DNA from 2 places in the Bradyrhizobium sp. JR4.3 genome. Region 2 is predicted to be linked to the other one. Evidence: predicted binding sites of a transcription regulator. Region 2 holds the regulator's gene; the other holds the start of a gene.
The links. The regulator PhoB, encoded in region 2, activates phosphate uptake and scavenging genes when phosphate is short. The targets are predictions, from matches to a motif close to TGTCATNNANCTGTCAT.
Positions count from the first base shown of each region.

Region 1: ABIB91_RS13140 (acetoacetate decarboxylase) is a predicted target of PhoB. The motif match lies at 3,391-3,407, and genes of this name have one in related genera.

Region 1 is NZ_JBEPQF010000006.1:251,804-259,347, forward strand. It holds gene ABIB91_RS13125 (response regulator) at 1-564, shown strand, start outside; gene ABIB91_RS13130 (hypothetical protein) at 869-1,432, shown strand; gene ABIB91_RS13135 (patatin-like phospholipase family protein) at 2,149-3,324, opposite strand; gene ABIB91_RS13140 (acetoacetate decarboxylase) at 3,580-4,359, shown strand; gene ABIB91_RS13145 (transporter) at 4,469-5,485, shown strand; gene ABIB91_RS13150 (carbohydrate porin) at 5,508-6,911, shown strand; gene ABIB91_RS13155 (MFS transporter) at 6,908-7,544, opposite strand, start outside.
Region 2 is NZ_JBEPQF010000008.1:225,972-233,515, reverse strand. It holds gene pstC (phosphate ABC transporter permease subunit PstC) at 1-326, shown strand, start outside; gene pstA (phosphate ABC transporter permease PstA) at 331-1,176, shown strand; gene pstB (phosphate ABC transporter ATP-binding protein PstB) at 1,173-1,997, shown strand; gene phoU (phosphate signaling complex protein PhoU) at 2,008-2,724, shown strand; gene phoB (phosphate regulon transcriptional regulator PhoB) at 2,748-3,455, shown strand; gene ABIB91_RS16035 (GcrA family cell cycle regulator) at 3,684-4,196, opposite strand; gene ABIB91_RS16030 (aspartate aminotransferase family protein) at 4,652-5,854, shown strand; gene argF (ornithine carbamoyltransferase) at 5,854-6,801, shown strand; gene ABIB91_RS16020 (Hsp33 family molecular chaperone) at 6,948-7,544, shown strand, end outside.

The sequences.
Region 1 (7,544 bases), on a different contig from region 2:
CAGGTCCACGGATTTGCGACGCAGTCACGCGGAATGGTTCGAATAAAATCGATCGTCGACGAGGGCACCAGCATTGAGCTCTATTTGCCGCGATCCAGGAATGTCCCCTCGGGTGAACGGCATCTCATCGACCTGAACAGGGCGCGTCCCAAGAGGGCTAATCATGGCCGGGTTCTTCTCGTCGAAGACGACGACGAGGTCGCCGCGCTGGTCAGCGAGATGCTTGCGCAGCTCGGTTACCAGGTCACGCGCGCGGCCAGTGCCGCGGCGGCTCTCGGTGCCCTAGCGGACGGCCGCTCCGTCGATCTGGTGTTTTCCGATATCATGATGCCGGGCGGCATGAACGGTGTCGAACTCGCGTCCGAGATCAAGAGAAGGCGAAGCGACATCCCGGTCCTGCTGACGAGCGGATACGCCGAAGCCGCGGTTCACGACGCCGAAATGGCCGGCATCCGGATCCTGTCGAAGCCCTACCACATCGACGAGCTCGCCGCAGCGCTCAGCGCTGCAAAGTTGGACTTTGCGACAACCGCAGGATCTGCCTTAGCGAAGACTCGGGGCTGACCATTCGCGCGACAATCAACGGCGGGGCTAAGGCTTGCGGGCGCCCCTCCGCAATTGTGCGCTCGGCCATCGTGCCGCGGCGTACAACAATGCGACGCACGAATGCAACGCGGTCGCCTCTCGGTTGCGAAGACACGCATTCGTTCTCTGCGAGTTAGACATTTCCGCCGCTACGCTTGGGCTGTGATGATTGCCAAAATCGGCCCGCAAATGCAGCCACTTTCAGTCGCTATTTGAGACCATTTCAGCCAAACTGTTATTGGTTTCTTTGCAGGGGCAGGGACCTTCAGCTAGGAGCCCTGCAATGTTCAAGTCGGTTCTTTCCGCGTGTCTCGTCGTTGCCTTTAGTTTCGTCGCTTCTGAAGCACGGCCCTATCGCATTCATCAAGCAGCCGAATGCAACGTCACGATGCCCTGCGACTTCTCGTATTCGCAAACGCGCCGTGAGAGGACTTCCAGGTCGTTCCTAACTCCCAGGTCCTCACTCCAATCCTATCGCGCGACGCAACTGACAGCGGCCGACGCAGGCGGCGCCGCGACGGCGAGCCTCTCGGGCGGTCGCATCGTCGGTAGTCGTCCCGCAGGTTGCCCTTCCTCCTTCTGCGGCTGCGGGGCTGCTCTGCGCGTGTTCGGCCGTATCGTGCCGGAATTGAATCTTGCGTCGAACTGGCTGCGCTTCCCGCGGACATCACCCGCACCGGGAATGGTCGCAGCCCGACACGGACATGTGTTCGTCCTCGAGCAACACCTAAGCGGGGATACCTGGCTGGCTTACGACGCCAACTCGGGCGGACACGCGACGCGAATGCATGCGCGTTCATTGCGTGGCTACACGATCGTCAACCCGCGCGGCGGTTCGGTCGCTTGAGACGCCGGGCGACAGGTGCGTCACGAGACCTGGTGCGCCATCGCGCGAAACACCTTGTCAACCCCGCACTGAAGTAATATTCGTATTTACAGAAGTTCGGATAAGGCGTAGTTTGCGCGCATCCCAGCCTGCTACAAGGGCGTTTCGCGATCGTCACGAGACGTGGGCCGGGAGGCGGTGGCCGCGACTGCGTCGACGCGCTGGGCAGGCTGCAGGGCGGGTTTTCCCGTGAGCAGCTGCACACGCGGTACGACACGGCGCTGACAGCCTCCTCGTTCGGTCTCGATGGCGAGCGCACGCCAGGCATCGAGGACAGGGGCGGGGAGGTGCGCGGACGGCAAAATCGTGTGGTCCTGACGCCCGGGGTCTGTGCGTCAAGTCTTGTGGTGATGCTCTGCCCAACCGGGTCAGCACATCAGCCATCCGCAAGGCGACGGGGGCAATAGTGCATCGCTCCCCGGGGAGAGCGCGTCATAAGCCGTAAAACCATTCGCGCAGGGAAGGCCGGTTGCCGGCGTCACCTGTCGTCCACCCCGTGCGCGTCTTGCTCGCACACGGGACTACGGGTGCCAGCCGGCGCCCGGCCTTCCCTGCGCCCTTTCTTTCGAGAGGGTGCTAAGACTAGAGCAAAGCTCGGGCAAAATGAGCCGCGAGAATGCGAAAGTGTGCCTGCAAGCCGGGAACGGGAATTGGGTGATCGCGACGGGACGATAGAGCTACGCGCTCTCCGTCTCCCGGTGCACGTCGTGCACCACGAGGCCCATGCCTTCGTCGGGCATCTTGATCCAGTCGCGGCGCTTGAGGGTGCGCTTGGTGTCTTCGTAGCCGGAGGTCCAGTGCTCGCGCATCGAGGTGCCCGAGAATTCGTGGTCCTTGGCGTCGCCCTCATAGGCCTTCTGCTGGTAGATCAGATGCAGGATCGCGATCTCAGGCATGTGGCGCAGGCTCGACTTGAGTTTGCGCTCCTCCTCGGAGAGCTGCTCGTCGGGCAGCTTGGCCAAGGCCTTGTAGAGCAGGACCTTGAGGTTGTGGGTGCGGCGGTAGACGTCGGTGTTGTGGCGGGTGCGCGAGGAATACATGATGTCCTTGTGGCGGGCCATCACGTCCTGGATCGAGCGCGGCAGCACGCCGCGTGCGCTGAACAGGTCGACCTGGAACACCAGCGAATTGAGCGCGTCTTCCTGGTCGAGCAGGTGCTGAAGCGGCGTGTTGGAGACGATGCCGCCGTCCCAGAAATGATCGGTGCCGATCCGCACCATCGGCAGTGCCGGCGGCAGGGCGCCGGAAGCCATGATGTGCTCCGGCTCGATCTCGTCGTGGGAATTGTCGAAATAGATGAAATTGCCGGAGAGCACGTTCACGGCGCCCACCGCGAAGCGAACCTTCTTCTCGTTGATGAGGTCGAAGTCGACGAGCTCGAGCAGGCTCTCTTTCAGCGGCATCGTGTCGTAATAGCTGGTGGCGGTCCGGGCGCCGACCGGGCTCAGCCAGGGATTGACCTGATGCGGGCTGAAGAAGCCCGGTTGGCCCATCGCCGACGTCATCCACGCGCTGGTGAGATTGCGCCACTGGCGGAAGATGTCTCCGTCAGGCGTGTAGTGCCAGATCTTGCGGTTGGTGATGCGCTCCCAGAAGATGCGCAGCGCCTCGAGCCGCTTCTCCGGCTTGTTGCCCGCGATGATGGCGGAGTTGATCGCGCCGATCGAGACGCCACAGACCCAGTCGGGCTCGATGCCGGCCTCGTGCAGCGCCTGGTAGACGCCGGCCTGGTACGCGCCGAGCGCGCCGCCACCTTGCAGCACCAGCGCAACGCGGTCGCAGCGCTCGGGCCGCCAGCCTCGTGCGGGAGGCTGATGCGTCTGATGAGCCGGTTGCGACGTTCGGGCGTCCATGGTGTGCCTCCTGGCAAGCATGGAGATCATGCTTCAATGACAGAGGCCAAACGATTGCGTCGGGCGGTGACGGCGTGATGACATTCTGGCGCCGATGCATCGCTTGCATGCACCATGACCGCCTTGGGAATGGCTGCGGTCGTGCGGCTGACGGAAATCCTTCACATCGAAGTCAATGACGGCGGCTAGCAATCTGCATCGCCGCCTGACGCTGCCGGGCGGGCATCACGTGAGCGCCACTAGAGGAGACCAGCGATGCGCAGGGAAGAGCTGCTGAGACTTCCGTCCATGCCGGCGGCCGGGCCGAGCTATCCGGCCGGGCCCTATCGCTTTGTTGACCGCGAATTCCTCGTCATCACCTACGAGACCGATCCGAACCTGATCCGCGCCGGCTTGCCGGAGCCGCTGGAGCCGATTGACCAGCCGGTCGTGCACTACGAATGGATCAGAATGCCGGACTCCTCCGGCTTCGGCAGCTACACCGAGTCCGGCCTCGTCATCCCCGCGCGCTTGCACGGCGAGGAGGTCAACTTCGTCTCGCAGATGTATCTGGACGATGATCCGCCGATCGCCGCCGGCCGCGAGATATGGGGCTTTCCCAAGAAATACGCTCATCCCAAACTCGAGATCGTCAAAGACACGCTGACGGGCACGCTGGAATATGCCGGCCAACTCGTCGCCATGGGCACGATGGGCTACAAGCACGAGAGCATGGCCGGCAACGGCGATCTGACCCGGGCGACGCTGTCGAAAACGCAGATCAATCTGAAGATGATCCCCGGCGTCGACGGCCGCCTCGAGATCTGCCAACTGGTCGCGATCAACCTCATCGACATCGTGCCGAAGGGCTCCTGGATGGGGCCCGGCCGGCTGCATCTGGTGCCGCATGTCAATGCGCCCGTCGCCGATTTCCCGGTCCGCCGCTGCCTCGGCGCGCATCATTACATCGCCGACCTGACGCTGCCGTTCGGCCGCGTCGTGCACGACTACATCAGGGAAGCCGAGTTGGCCACTACCGGGCTGGCCGCCGAGTAGGGCGTCATCATCAAACTGTAACAATGCCGTAATTGAGTACCCGCGAAGGTCCGGAAGATGCCGTCAGCCATCTTCCGGAGCGGGGCATTCGTTGACGGTGGGAGTTGGTATGGCCGAGCCGGCTAAGCTTGTCAGCGCGATATCGGATTCCGTGCCTTGCATTCCCGGCCTGGTGTGGGCATTCCGCCTCCACAGCGACGGCGGCGCCGAGGCGCTGCCGATCGACCAGCCGATCGAGTTCAGTCATGACGGCCGGCTCTGGCTGCATTTCAACCTCACGGACACGCGCGCACGGCCGTGGATCGCCGCGTCACAGCTGCCGCCGCTCGCGCGCGAGCTCTTGCTGTCCAACGACACCTTCCAGCAGCTTCACGTCATCGACCACTGCGTCTACGGCGTGTTCTCCGACCTCGTGCGCGACATCGGCAGCGCGACGGAGGAGACCGCGTTCCTGCGCTTCGCCATGACCGAGCGGCTCCTGATCAGCGGCCGCCATCAGGCGCTGTGCTCGGCGGATGCGACACGCCGGGTGCTCGAAGGCGGCTACCGCGTCGACAACGTCGCCCATCTCCTCGAAAAGATCGTCGATGAGGTCGCCGACACGCTTGATAGGATGGCCGATAAGCTCGGTCAGGAGATCGACGAGATCGAGGAGCGGATTCTGGCCGACGAGGCCAAGCCGGAGATGCGCCGCAATCTTGGCCGGCTGCGCCGGACCTGCGTCAGGCTGCATCGCCAGCTCACCGGCCTGCGTACGCTGTTCCATCGCCTCGACCAGAAGAACACCGACCACCTTTCGCCGGACCTGCGTATCCAGGCCGGCAAGCTGGCGCAGCGGCTGGACGGCCTCGACCACGACATCGTGGAGCTGCGCGAACGCAGCCGCCTGCTCGAGGAGGAGCTGCGCTTCAAGAACGAGGAGCAAAGCAACAACCACCTCCACACGCTCTCGATCGTGACCTCGCTGCTGCTTCCGCCGACGCTGATCACCGGCATTTTCGGCATGAACACCAAGGGCCTGCCTCTGACCGAGGTCGAGAGTGGATTTTTCTGGGCGGCTCTCCTGATGGCCTCGTCAGTCGGCGCGGCCTATCTCTTCATGCGGCGTACCGGTATCTTCAAGTAAAGCACGCCGGTCGGTATCAGCCGTGATCGGGACCGCACATCTATTTCCGCTGCGAAATGCGGCCGCGATTGTGCTGGCCTGGACGATCGCGAGCACCAGCGCGCTGGCCGGCGCCAAGGACGAGAACGCGGCGGAGTGGCTAGCTCCAAAATGGTTCAACGAGTGGCATGACGGCCTCGCCAACAAGGGCCTGAATTTCGGCGCCGCCTACATCGCCGACAACATTGGCAATTTGTCCGGCGGCGTTAGGCGCGGCGCTATCCATTTCGGCCGGCTCGATCTTTCGGTCGATGCCGATCTCGACAAGCTGGTCGGCTGGAGCGGCGGCCGCTTCTACGCCAACGCGTTCGTGATCTACGGGCGAGGCCTCAGTCGCAACTGCATCATGAATCTCGCGACCATCAGCGAGATCGAGGCGTTGCCGGACCAGCGGCTCTACAATGCCTATTTCGAGCAGAGCTTCTTCAACGACCGCTTGAACATCAGGGCCGGCCAGCAGGCCGCCGATGTCGAGTTTTTCGACAGCCAGACCGACGATCTCTTCATCAACGGCACCTTCGGCTGGCCCGCGATCAAGGCCTCGAACCTCCCGGCCGGCGGCCCGGCGCCGCCGATCGCGGTCCCCGGCATTCGCATCAAGGCCGCGCTGTCGGACCAGGTCACCCTGTTCGGCGCAGTGTTCAATGGCGATCCGTCAGGCCCGGGCAATCAGGATCCGCAGCTGCGCGACCATCATGGTCTTGCCTTCCGCGTCAACGACCCGCCTTGGGTGATCGGGCAGGTCCGCTTCAACTACGACCTCGATATCGGCGGCCGTTCGCTCGCCGGCAATTTTACGCCGGGCGCCTGGAAGCATTATGGCTCGTTCGACAGTCAGCGCTTCGCCACGGATGGGCGGTCGATCGCCGATCCCGACGGCAGCGGCATTCCGGCAAAGCTTCGCGGCAATTACGGTATCTTCGCGGTGATCGAGCAGGTGCTGTACCGGCCGCCGGAGGTCAGGGAGAGCACCACTTCGGCCTCGATCCCGGGTGTCACCGCGTTCGGCCGCATCGCCTACAGCCCGCCGGACCGCAACCTGATCGATCTCTATCTCGACGGCGGCATCGGCTTTGTCGGCTTCGTATCCGGTCGTCCGCTCGATCGCGTCGGCGTGGCGGCGGCCTACATGCGCATCTCGAACTCCGCGCGCAACCTCGACGTCGATACCCAATTCTTCACGGGCATCCAGAGCCCAGTGCGCAGCAACGAGACCCTGATCGAGATGATCTATGAGGCGCACATCAAGCCGGGCTGGCTGATCGCGCCGTACTTCCAATATGTGTTCCGTCCCTCGGGCGGCATCCCGAATCCGGACGACCCGAGCGGTGTTGCGCGGATTGGTGACGCCGCGGTCTTCGGCGTCACCACCACGATCAGGTACTAAGCCATCGCGGCTTGCGGCTTTGGCTTCGGTTGTCGCGAGAGCGTCAGCACGATCAGCGAGGCGAACACGCAGAGCGCGCCGGCGATGAAGAAGGCGGGCAGGTAGCTCTGATAGACCGTCCGCGAGAAACCGGCCCCGAAGGCGGCGGTGCCTGCACCGAGCTGGTGGCCGGCAAAGATCCAGCCGAACACCAGATTGGCGCGCTCGGGCCCAAATTTCTGCGCGGTGAGGCGCACCGTGGGCGGTACGGTTGCGATCCAGTCGAGCCCATAGAACATCGCGAAGATCGAGAGCCCATAGAACGAGAAATCGCTGAAGGGGAGGAAGATCAGCGAGAGCCCGCGCAGGCCGTAATACCAGAACAGCAAATAGCGGTTGTCGTAGCGGTCCGACAGCCAGCCCGACATGATGGTGCCGAAGAAGTCGAAGATGCCCATCGCGGCCAGCAAGCCCGCGGCCTGCACCTGCGGGATGCCGAAATCGAGGCACATCGGAATCAGATGCACCTGCACCAGGCCATTGGTGGATGCACCGCAGACGAAGAACGTCGCAAACAGGACCCAGAACGCGCTGCTCTTCGAGGCGTCGCGCAGCGTGCCGAGTGCAACGCCGGTGATCGAGCCATGGCTGACG
Region 2 (7,544 bases):
GCACCACCTGGGAAGTCGTCCGCAGCGTGGTGATCCCCTACACCCGCGTCGGCGTCATCGGCGGCGTCATGCTGGCGCTCGGCCGAGCGCTCGGCGAGACCATGGCGGTGACCTTCATCATCGGCAACTCGTTCCGGATCTCGTCGTCGATCTTCGCGCCGGGCACCACGATCTCGGCGGCGATCGCATCCGAGTTCGCCGAGAGCGACGGCCTGCACCAGTCCGGCCTGATCCTGCTCGGTCTCCTGCTGTTCGTGCTGACCTTCTTCGTGCTTGCAGCGGCGCGGCTGATGCTGATGCGGCTGGAAAAGAAGGCGGGGAACTAGCGCCATGAATCCGATCTATTCACGCCGCCGCCGCAAGGACATCGTCGTTCGCGGGCTCTGCATCGCCGCAACGGCCTTCGGCGTCACCTGGCTCGCGCTGATCCTGATCACGCTGCTCTACAACGGACTGGCGGGACTCAACGTCCAGCTGTTCACCGAGAACACGCCGCCACCCGGATCGAATGAGGGCGGTCTGCTCAACGCCATCGTCGGCTCGCTGATCATGACCGTGATTGGCGTCGGCATCGGCGCGCCGCTCGGCATGTTCGCCGGGACTTATCTCGCCGAATACGGCCGCAATGACCGGCTGACCTCGGTGATCCGCTTCATCAACGACATCCTGCTCTCGGCGCCCTCGATCATCATCGGCCTGTTCATCTATGGCGCGGTGGTCGTGCCGATGCGCGGCTTCTCGGCGATCGCAGGCTCGCTCGCGCTCGCGGTCATCGTGATCCCGGTGGTGCTGCGCACGACCGAGGACATGCTGCTGCTGGTGCCGAACGCGTTGCGCGAGGCGGCCTCGGCGCTCGGCCTGCCGCGTTCGCTGGTGATCAAGCGGATCGCTTATCGCGCCGCGCGCTCCGGCCTTATCACCGGCGTGCTGCTCGCGACCGCTCGCGTCGCCGGTGAAACCGCGCCGCTGCTGTTCACCGCGCTGTCGAACCAGTTCTTCAGCCTCGGCCTGAACAAGACGATGGCGAACCTGCCGGTCACCATCAACAACTTCGTGCAGAGCCCCTATGCCTACTGGAAACAGCTGGCCTGGAGCGGGGCGCTGCTCATCACCCTGACCGTTCTTGCCCTTAATATTGGCGCGCGCATCCTTGGCGCCGAGAGGACCGCAAAATGAGTGATCTTTCAGTATCGTCGATGAGCGCGGCCGGTGGGCTGCCCCACGCGCCAGTGCTGCCGGAGGCGCCCCCGAAGGTGACCGTGCGCAACCTGAACTTCTATTACGGCGAGCACCACGCGCTGAAGAACATCAACCTGACGCTCGGCGCCAATCGCGTCACGGCGTTCATCGGTCCGTCGGGCTGCGGCAAGTCGACCCTGCTGCGCATCTTCAACCGGATGTACGACCTCTATCCCGGCCAGCGCGCCACCGGTCAGCTGATGCTCGACCAGACCAACATCCTCGACGGCAAGCTGGACCTCAATTTGCTGCGCGCCCGCGTCGGCATGGTGTTCCAGAAGCCGACGCCGTTCCCGATGACGATCTACGAGAACATCGCGTTCGGCATCCGCCTGTATGAGAAGATCTCGAAGTCCGAAATGGACGGCCGCGTCGAGAAGGCGCTGCGCGGCGGCGCGCTGTGGAACGAGGTCAAGGACAAGCTCAACGCCTCCGGCCTGTCGCTCTCCGGCGGCCAGCAGCAGCGCCTCTGCATCGCCCGCACCGTCGCGGTGCGGCCCGAGGTGATCCTGTTCGACGAACCCTGTTCGGCGCTCGACCCGATCTCGACCGCCAAGGTCGAGGAGCTGATCCAGGAGCTGTCCGAGGATTACACGATCGCGATCGTCACCCACAACATGCAGCAGGCGGCGCGCGTCTCCGACAAGACCGCCTTCATGTATCTCGGCGAGCTGATCGAGTTCGACGACACCAGCAAGATCTTCACGTCGCCGACCGACCGGCGCACGCAGGATTACATCACCGGCCGGTTCGGCTAGGAGACGCGACATGGCTTCCGAACATACCGCAAAGGCTTTCGACACCGACCTCCAGGAACTCACCCGCCTGGTCGCCGAGATGGGCGGCATCGCCGAGCGCATGATCGTCGAGTCCGTCGACGCGCTGATCCGCCGCGACGTCCCGCTCGGCCAGCGCGTCGTCGCCATCGACACCGAGCTCGACGCGCTGCAGAAGCGCATCGAGGAGCGTGCGGTGCTCACCATCGCCCGCCGCCAGCCGATGGCGGTCGATCTGCGCGAGATCGTCGGCGCCATGCGCGTCGCGACCGATCTCGAGCGCATCGGCGACCTCGCCAAGAACATGGGCAAGCGCGTCGCGGCGCTGGAGACGGACTTCCATCCGCTCAAGCTGTTCCGCGGCCTCGAGCACATGACCGACCTCGTGCAGCAGCAGGTCAAGTCGGTGCTGGACGCCTATGCCGCGCATGATTTGCCGGCGGCGATGGCGGTGTGGAAGGGCGACGAGGAAGTCGACGCCATCTGCACCTCGTTGTTCCGCGAGCTCCTCACCTACATGATGGAGGATCCGCGCAACATCTCGTTCTGTATTCACCTGATGTTCTGCGCCAAGAACATCGAGCGGATCGGCGACCACGCCACCAACATCGCCGAGACCGTGTTCTACATGATCGAGGGCCAGGCGATCACCGACAAGCGGCCGAAGGGCGACATGACGACCTTCGCCAACACGGTACCGAACACCTGAAGACTTAAGGGAGCGACGACCCGATGGGCGCACGCATTATGGTGGTTGAGGACGAGGAAGCCCTGACCGAGCTTCTCCGCTACAACCTCGAAGGCGACGGCTATGACGTCGAGACGGTGATGCGCGGCGACGACGCCGACACCCGCCTCAAGGAGCACATCCCCGATCTGATCGTGCTCGACTGGATGCTGCCGGGCCTGTCAGGCATCGAACTGTGCCGCCGGCTTCGCACCCGTCCCGAGACCAAGCAGCTCCCGATCATCATGCTCACCGCGCGCGGCGAGGAGAGCGAGCGGGTGCGGGGTCTTGCGACCGGCGCCGACGATTACATCGTCAAGCCGTTCTCGGTGCCGGAGCTGCTGGCACGCGTGAAGGGCCTGCTGCGGCGTGCAAGCCCGGAGCGGCTCGCCACCGTGCTTGCCTTTGGCGACATCGAGCTCGACCGTGACAAGCGCCGCGTGGCGCGATCGGGCCGGCCGATCGATCTCGGTCCGACCGAATATCGCCTGTTGGAGTTCTTCCTGGAGCATCCGGGCCGGGTGTTCTCGCGCGAGCAGCTGCTCGACAGCGTCTGGGGCCGCGACATCTATATCGACGAGCGCACCGTCGACGTGCATATCGGCCGTCTGCGCAAGCTGCTCAATCTCGGCCGCGAACAGGACCCGATCCGCACCGTCCGCGGCGCCGGCTACGCGCTGGATGATCGGTTTGCCAAGGCGGAGCAGGTGTAGGGTTGCAGGCTCGTTTGTTGGCGAGCTGTCCCTGCATTCTCCGATGTCGTCCCGGACAAGCGAGCGAAGCGAGCGCTGATCCGGGACCCATAACCACAGGGAGTGGTTTGGCGAAGACTCAGAGTTACCCCTTTCGCACGACTACTGCGTGCTCGGAGTATGGGTCCTGGCTTTCGCCAGGACGACACTGAAATTATTGAACTGTCTTTGCGCGACGACTTGCCGTGATTACCGCGGACCCGGCTTCACCGGTGCGCGGCGCCGATCCGACGCCGGCTGGTACGCAACACGCGAGTGCTGGGCACAATAGGGCAGGCCGGACAGCGCCCGTCCACCGCAGAAGAAGAAGTCCGGGCTCGAGGGATCGCCGACCGGCCAGTGGCAGGTCGCCTCGTTCAATTCGAGCAGCGACAGCCGCTGGCTCATCGGCACCACGTTGTCGTAGGTGACCGGATCCGGCTCAGCCTCGACCTCGAAGGCCTGCGCCAGCGCGGTGTTGCCGCGCGAGATCGGGCGGCTCACCCGCATCATGTGCTGCGCGGGGCGCGCCTTGCGCGGCCGGGGCGCTGCCGATGATGGGCTCTTGGCGCGGCCCGAAAGACCGAGCCTGTGCACTTTGCCGATCACGGCATTGCGGGTCACATTGCCGAGCTCCGCCGCGATCTGGCTGGCCGAAAGTCCGGCCTCCCAGAGCTTTTTCAGCTGCTCGACGCGATCATCGGACCAGGTCAAAACCGTCATTGCACCCTTTCCCTCGCTGCGCGCCAGCCATCCTGGGGCCTCGCAGCGAATGCCTAAGCCTTCAAAAACCCGTGCCGCCAGAATCCCTTAAGGCTCGCCGGGCGCGTCTTGAACGCCCGAACGTTTACGCCGGTACATAAGGACTTAAAGATCAGAACCACTGCACGAGATGTCGTATCTGACAATCCAAACGCTACAATATGGCGTGACTCCCGCGCAAGAGTCCGCCGACTCGCTTCCACATGTTCCGTGGCTAAATCCCGCAAAATCGGCACCGCAAGACTACGGATTCAGCGTTTCGCGAGGCTTTCCGGGCGGCATTGACACCCGATTCACCAGGCCTAAGATAGTCGCACGTGCCGCCCTCAAGAGGCGGCACGTTTCGTTTTCCGGGCCGGTCGATGGTGCGTTGCGTAATGCACGCTCACACCGTCCGCAACATTCAAGTGACCGTCATGACTAACAGCGCAGCGCCGCATTTGCTCCCCGTTTTCGCCAGGTCCGACCTCGGTTTCGAGCGTGGCGAAGGCTGCTGGCTGATCGCGACCAATGGCGAGCGCTATCTCGATTTCACCTCCGGGGTGGCGGTGAATGCGCTCGGCCATGCCCATCCGGCGCTGGTCGCGGCGTTGCAGGAACAGGCCACGAAGCTCTGGCACATGTCGAACCTGTTCCAGAGCCCGGACGGCGAAAAGCTTGCCGCGCGCCTGTGCAATGAAAGTTTCGCGGACTTCGTGTTCTTCTGCAATTCCGGCGCCGAAGCGCTGGAATGCGTGATCAAGATCGTGCGCCGCTATCACGCCGCGAAGGGCCATCCAGACCGCTATCGCATGATCACCTTCGAAGGCGCCTTCCATGGCCGCACGCTGGCGACGCTGGCCGCGACGGGTTCGGCAAAATATCTCGAAGGTTTCGGCCCACCCATGGAGGGCTTCGACCAGGTCGCGCATGGCGATCTCGAGGCAGTGAAAAAGGCGATCGGTCCGCAGACCGCCGGCATCCTGATCGAGCCGATCCAGGGCGAGGGCGGTGTGCGTTCGGCAACGCCCGCCTTCCTGAGGGCGTTGCGCCAGCTCTGCGACGAGCGCGGCCTGTTGCTCGCCTTCGACGAGGTGCAGACCGGCATGGGCCGCACCGGCGATCTGTTCGCATACCGCCGCCTTGGCGTCGAACCTGACGTGATGTCGCTGGCCAAGGCGCTCGGCGGCGGCTTCCCGATCGGCGCCTGCCTTGCGACCGCGGAAGCGGCGTCCGGCATGACGCCGGGCTCGCACGGCTCGACCTTCGGCGGCAATCCGCTCGCGATCGCGGCGGCGAATACCGTGCTCGACGTCATGCTCAAGCCCGGCTTCTTCGACCACGTGCAGAGGATGTCGCTGCTGCTCAAGCAGAAGCTCGCTTCCGTGATCGACCGTCATGGCGATGTCGTCAGCGAAGTGCGCGGCGAGGGCCTCCTGATCGGCATCAAGGCCGTGGTGCCCTCCGGCGATCTCGTTGCCGCCTTGCGCGACCAAAAACTGCTCACCGTCGGTGCCGGCGACAATGTCGTGCGTTTCCTGCCGCCTTTGATCGTCACCGAAGCCGAGATCGAGGACAGCGTCGGGCGGCTCGAGCGCGCCTGCGCGGCGTTGTCCGGCAACAAGCGGGCGGCAAGCTGATGAGCACGTCGCCCGATAAAACGCCCAAGAAAACACCGAAGCACTTCCTCGATATCAACGAGCTGCCGCTGTCGGAGCTCAAGCGCATGCTGGCCGCGTCCTCCGCGATGAAGGCGAAGCAGAAGGCGCATCAGCCGGTCAGGCCGCTCGAAGGCAAGACGCTGGCGATGATCTTCGAGCGCCCCTCGACGCGGACGCGGGTGTCGTTCGATGTCGCCATGCGCCAGCTCGGCGGCGAGCCGATCATGCTCACCGGCGCCGAGATGCAGCTCGGCCGCGGCGAAACCATCGCCGACACCGCGCGGGTGCTGTCGCGCTATGTCGACGCCATCATGATCCGCATCCTCAATCACGATGCGCTGCTGGAGCTTGCGGCGAACGCCACCGTGCCCGTTATCAACGGCCTGACGCGGCGCTCGCATCCCTGCCAGGTGATGGCCGACCTGATGACCTACGAGGAACATCGCGGCCCGATCGAGGGCAAGACGGTGGCCTGGACCGGCGACGACAACAACGTGCTGGCGTCCTGGGCGCACGCCGCCGAGCGCTTCAAGTTCCAGCTCAATGTCGCGACGCCTCCGGAGCTCGCGCCGAAAAAAGCGATGCGCGACTTCATCAAGGCGACCGGCGCGCCGATCATGCTCGGCACGGATGCCGAAGCCGCCGTGAAGGGCGCCGATTGTGTCGTGACCGACACCTGGGTGTCGATGGGCGACAAGGAAGGCGAGCACCGCCATAACGTGCTCAAGCCCTATCAGGTCAATGCCCAGCTGATGTCGCTGGCCAAGCCCGATGCGCTGTTCATGCACTGCCTGCCCGCCCATCGCGGCGAGGAGGTCACCGACGAGGTGATCGACGGTCCGCAATCCGTCGTGTTCGACGAGGCCGAAAACCGCCTGCACGCGCAGAAGGGCATTCTGGCCTGGTGCTTCGACGCGGTGAAGTAACGCGGGCCGGTGAAGTAGCTTTGGATCGTCGTCCTGGCTTTCGCCAGGACGACACCGAGTTTGCCGTGCTTGCGTACGATCCGTTCTGCATTCCGGATGCAGCCGCCCCCCTTTCAATTCCGCCTTCCGACCCCAGATAAAGCGCCATGGTTTCCCAATCCCCTGACATGAAAACCGGGCCCGAAGGCCCGGTTCGTGCGCCATCCGCGGTTCCGATCGACGACGCCGTGCTGCCCTACGAGGTCGACGCGCTCGACGTGCGCGGTCGCCTGGTGCGGCTTGGTCCGGCGCTCGACGAGATCCTGACCAAGCACGATTATCCGGCGCCGGTCGGCAAGCTGCTCGGCGAGGCCATCGTGCTGACCACGCTGCTCGGCTCGTCGCTGAAGTTCGAGGGCCGCTTCATCCTCCAGGCCCAGACCGACGGTCCGGTGTCGTTCCTGGTTGTGGACTATCAGGCGCCGGATCGCCTGCGCGCCTATGCGCGTTACGACGCCGCGCGCCTCGGCGAAGTCCAGGATTCCGGCACGCATTCCGGCGCGCTGCTGGGCCACGGTCATCTCGCCATGACCATCGACCAGGGCCCCGACATGAGCCGCTACCAGGGCCTGGTCGCGCTCGACGGCGGTAGCCTGGAAGATGCCGCTCACGAATATTTCCTGCGCTCCGAGCAGATCCCGACCCGCGTGCGTCTCGCCGTCGGCGAGGAATGGCGTTCGAACGACGGCGGCAAGCATCGCTGG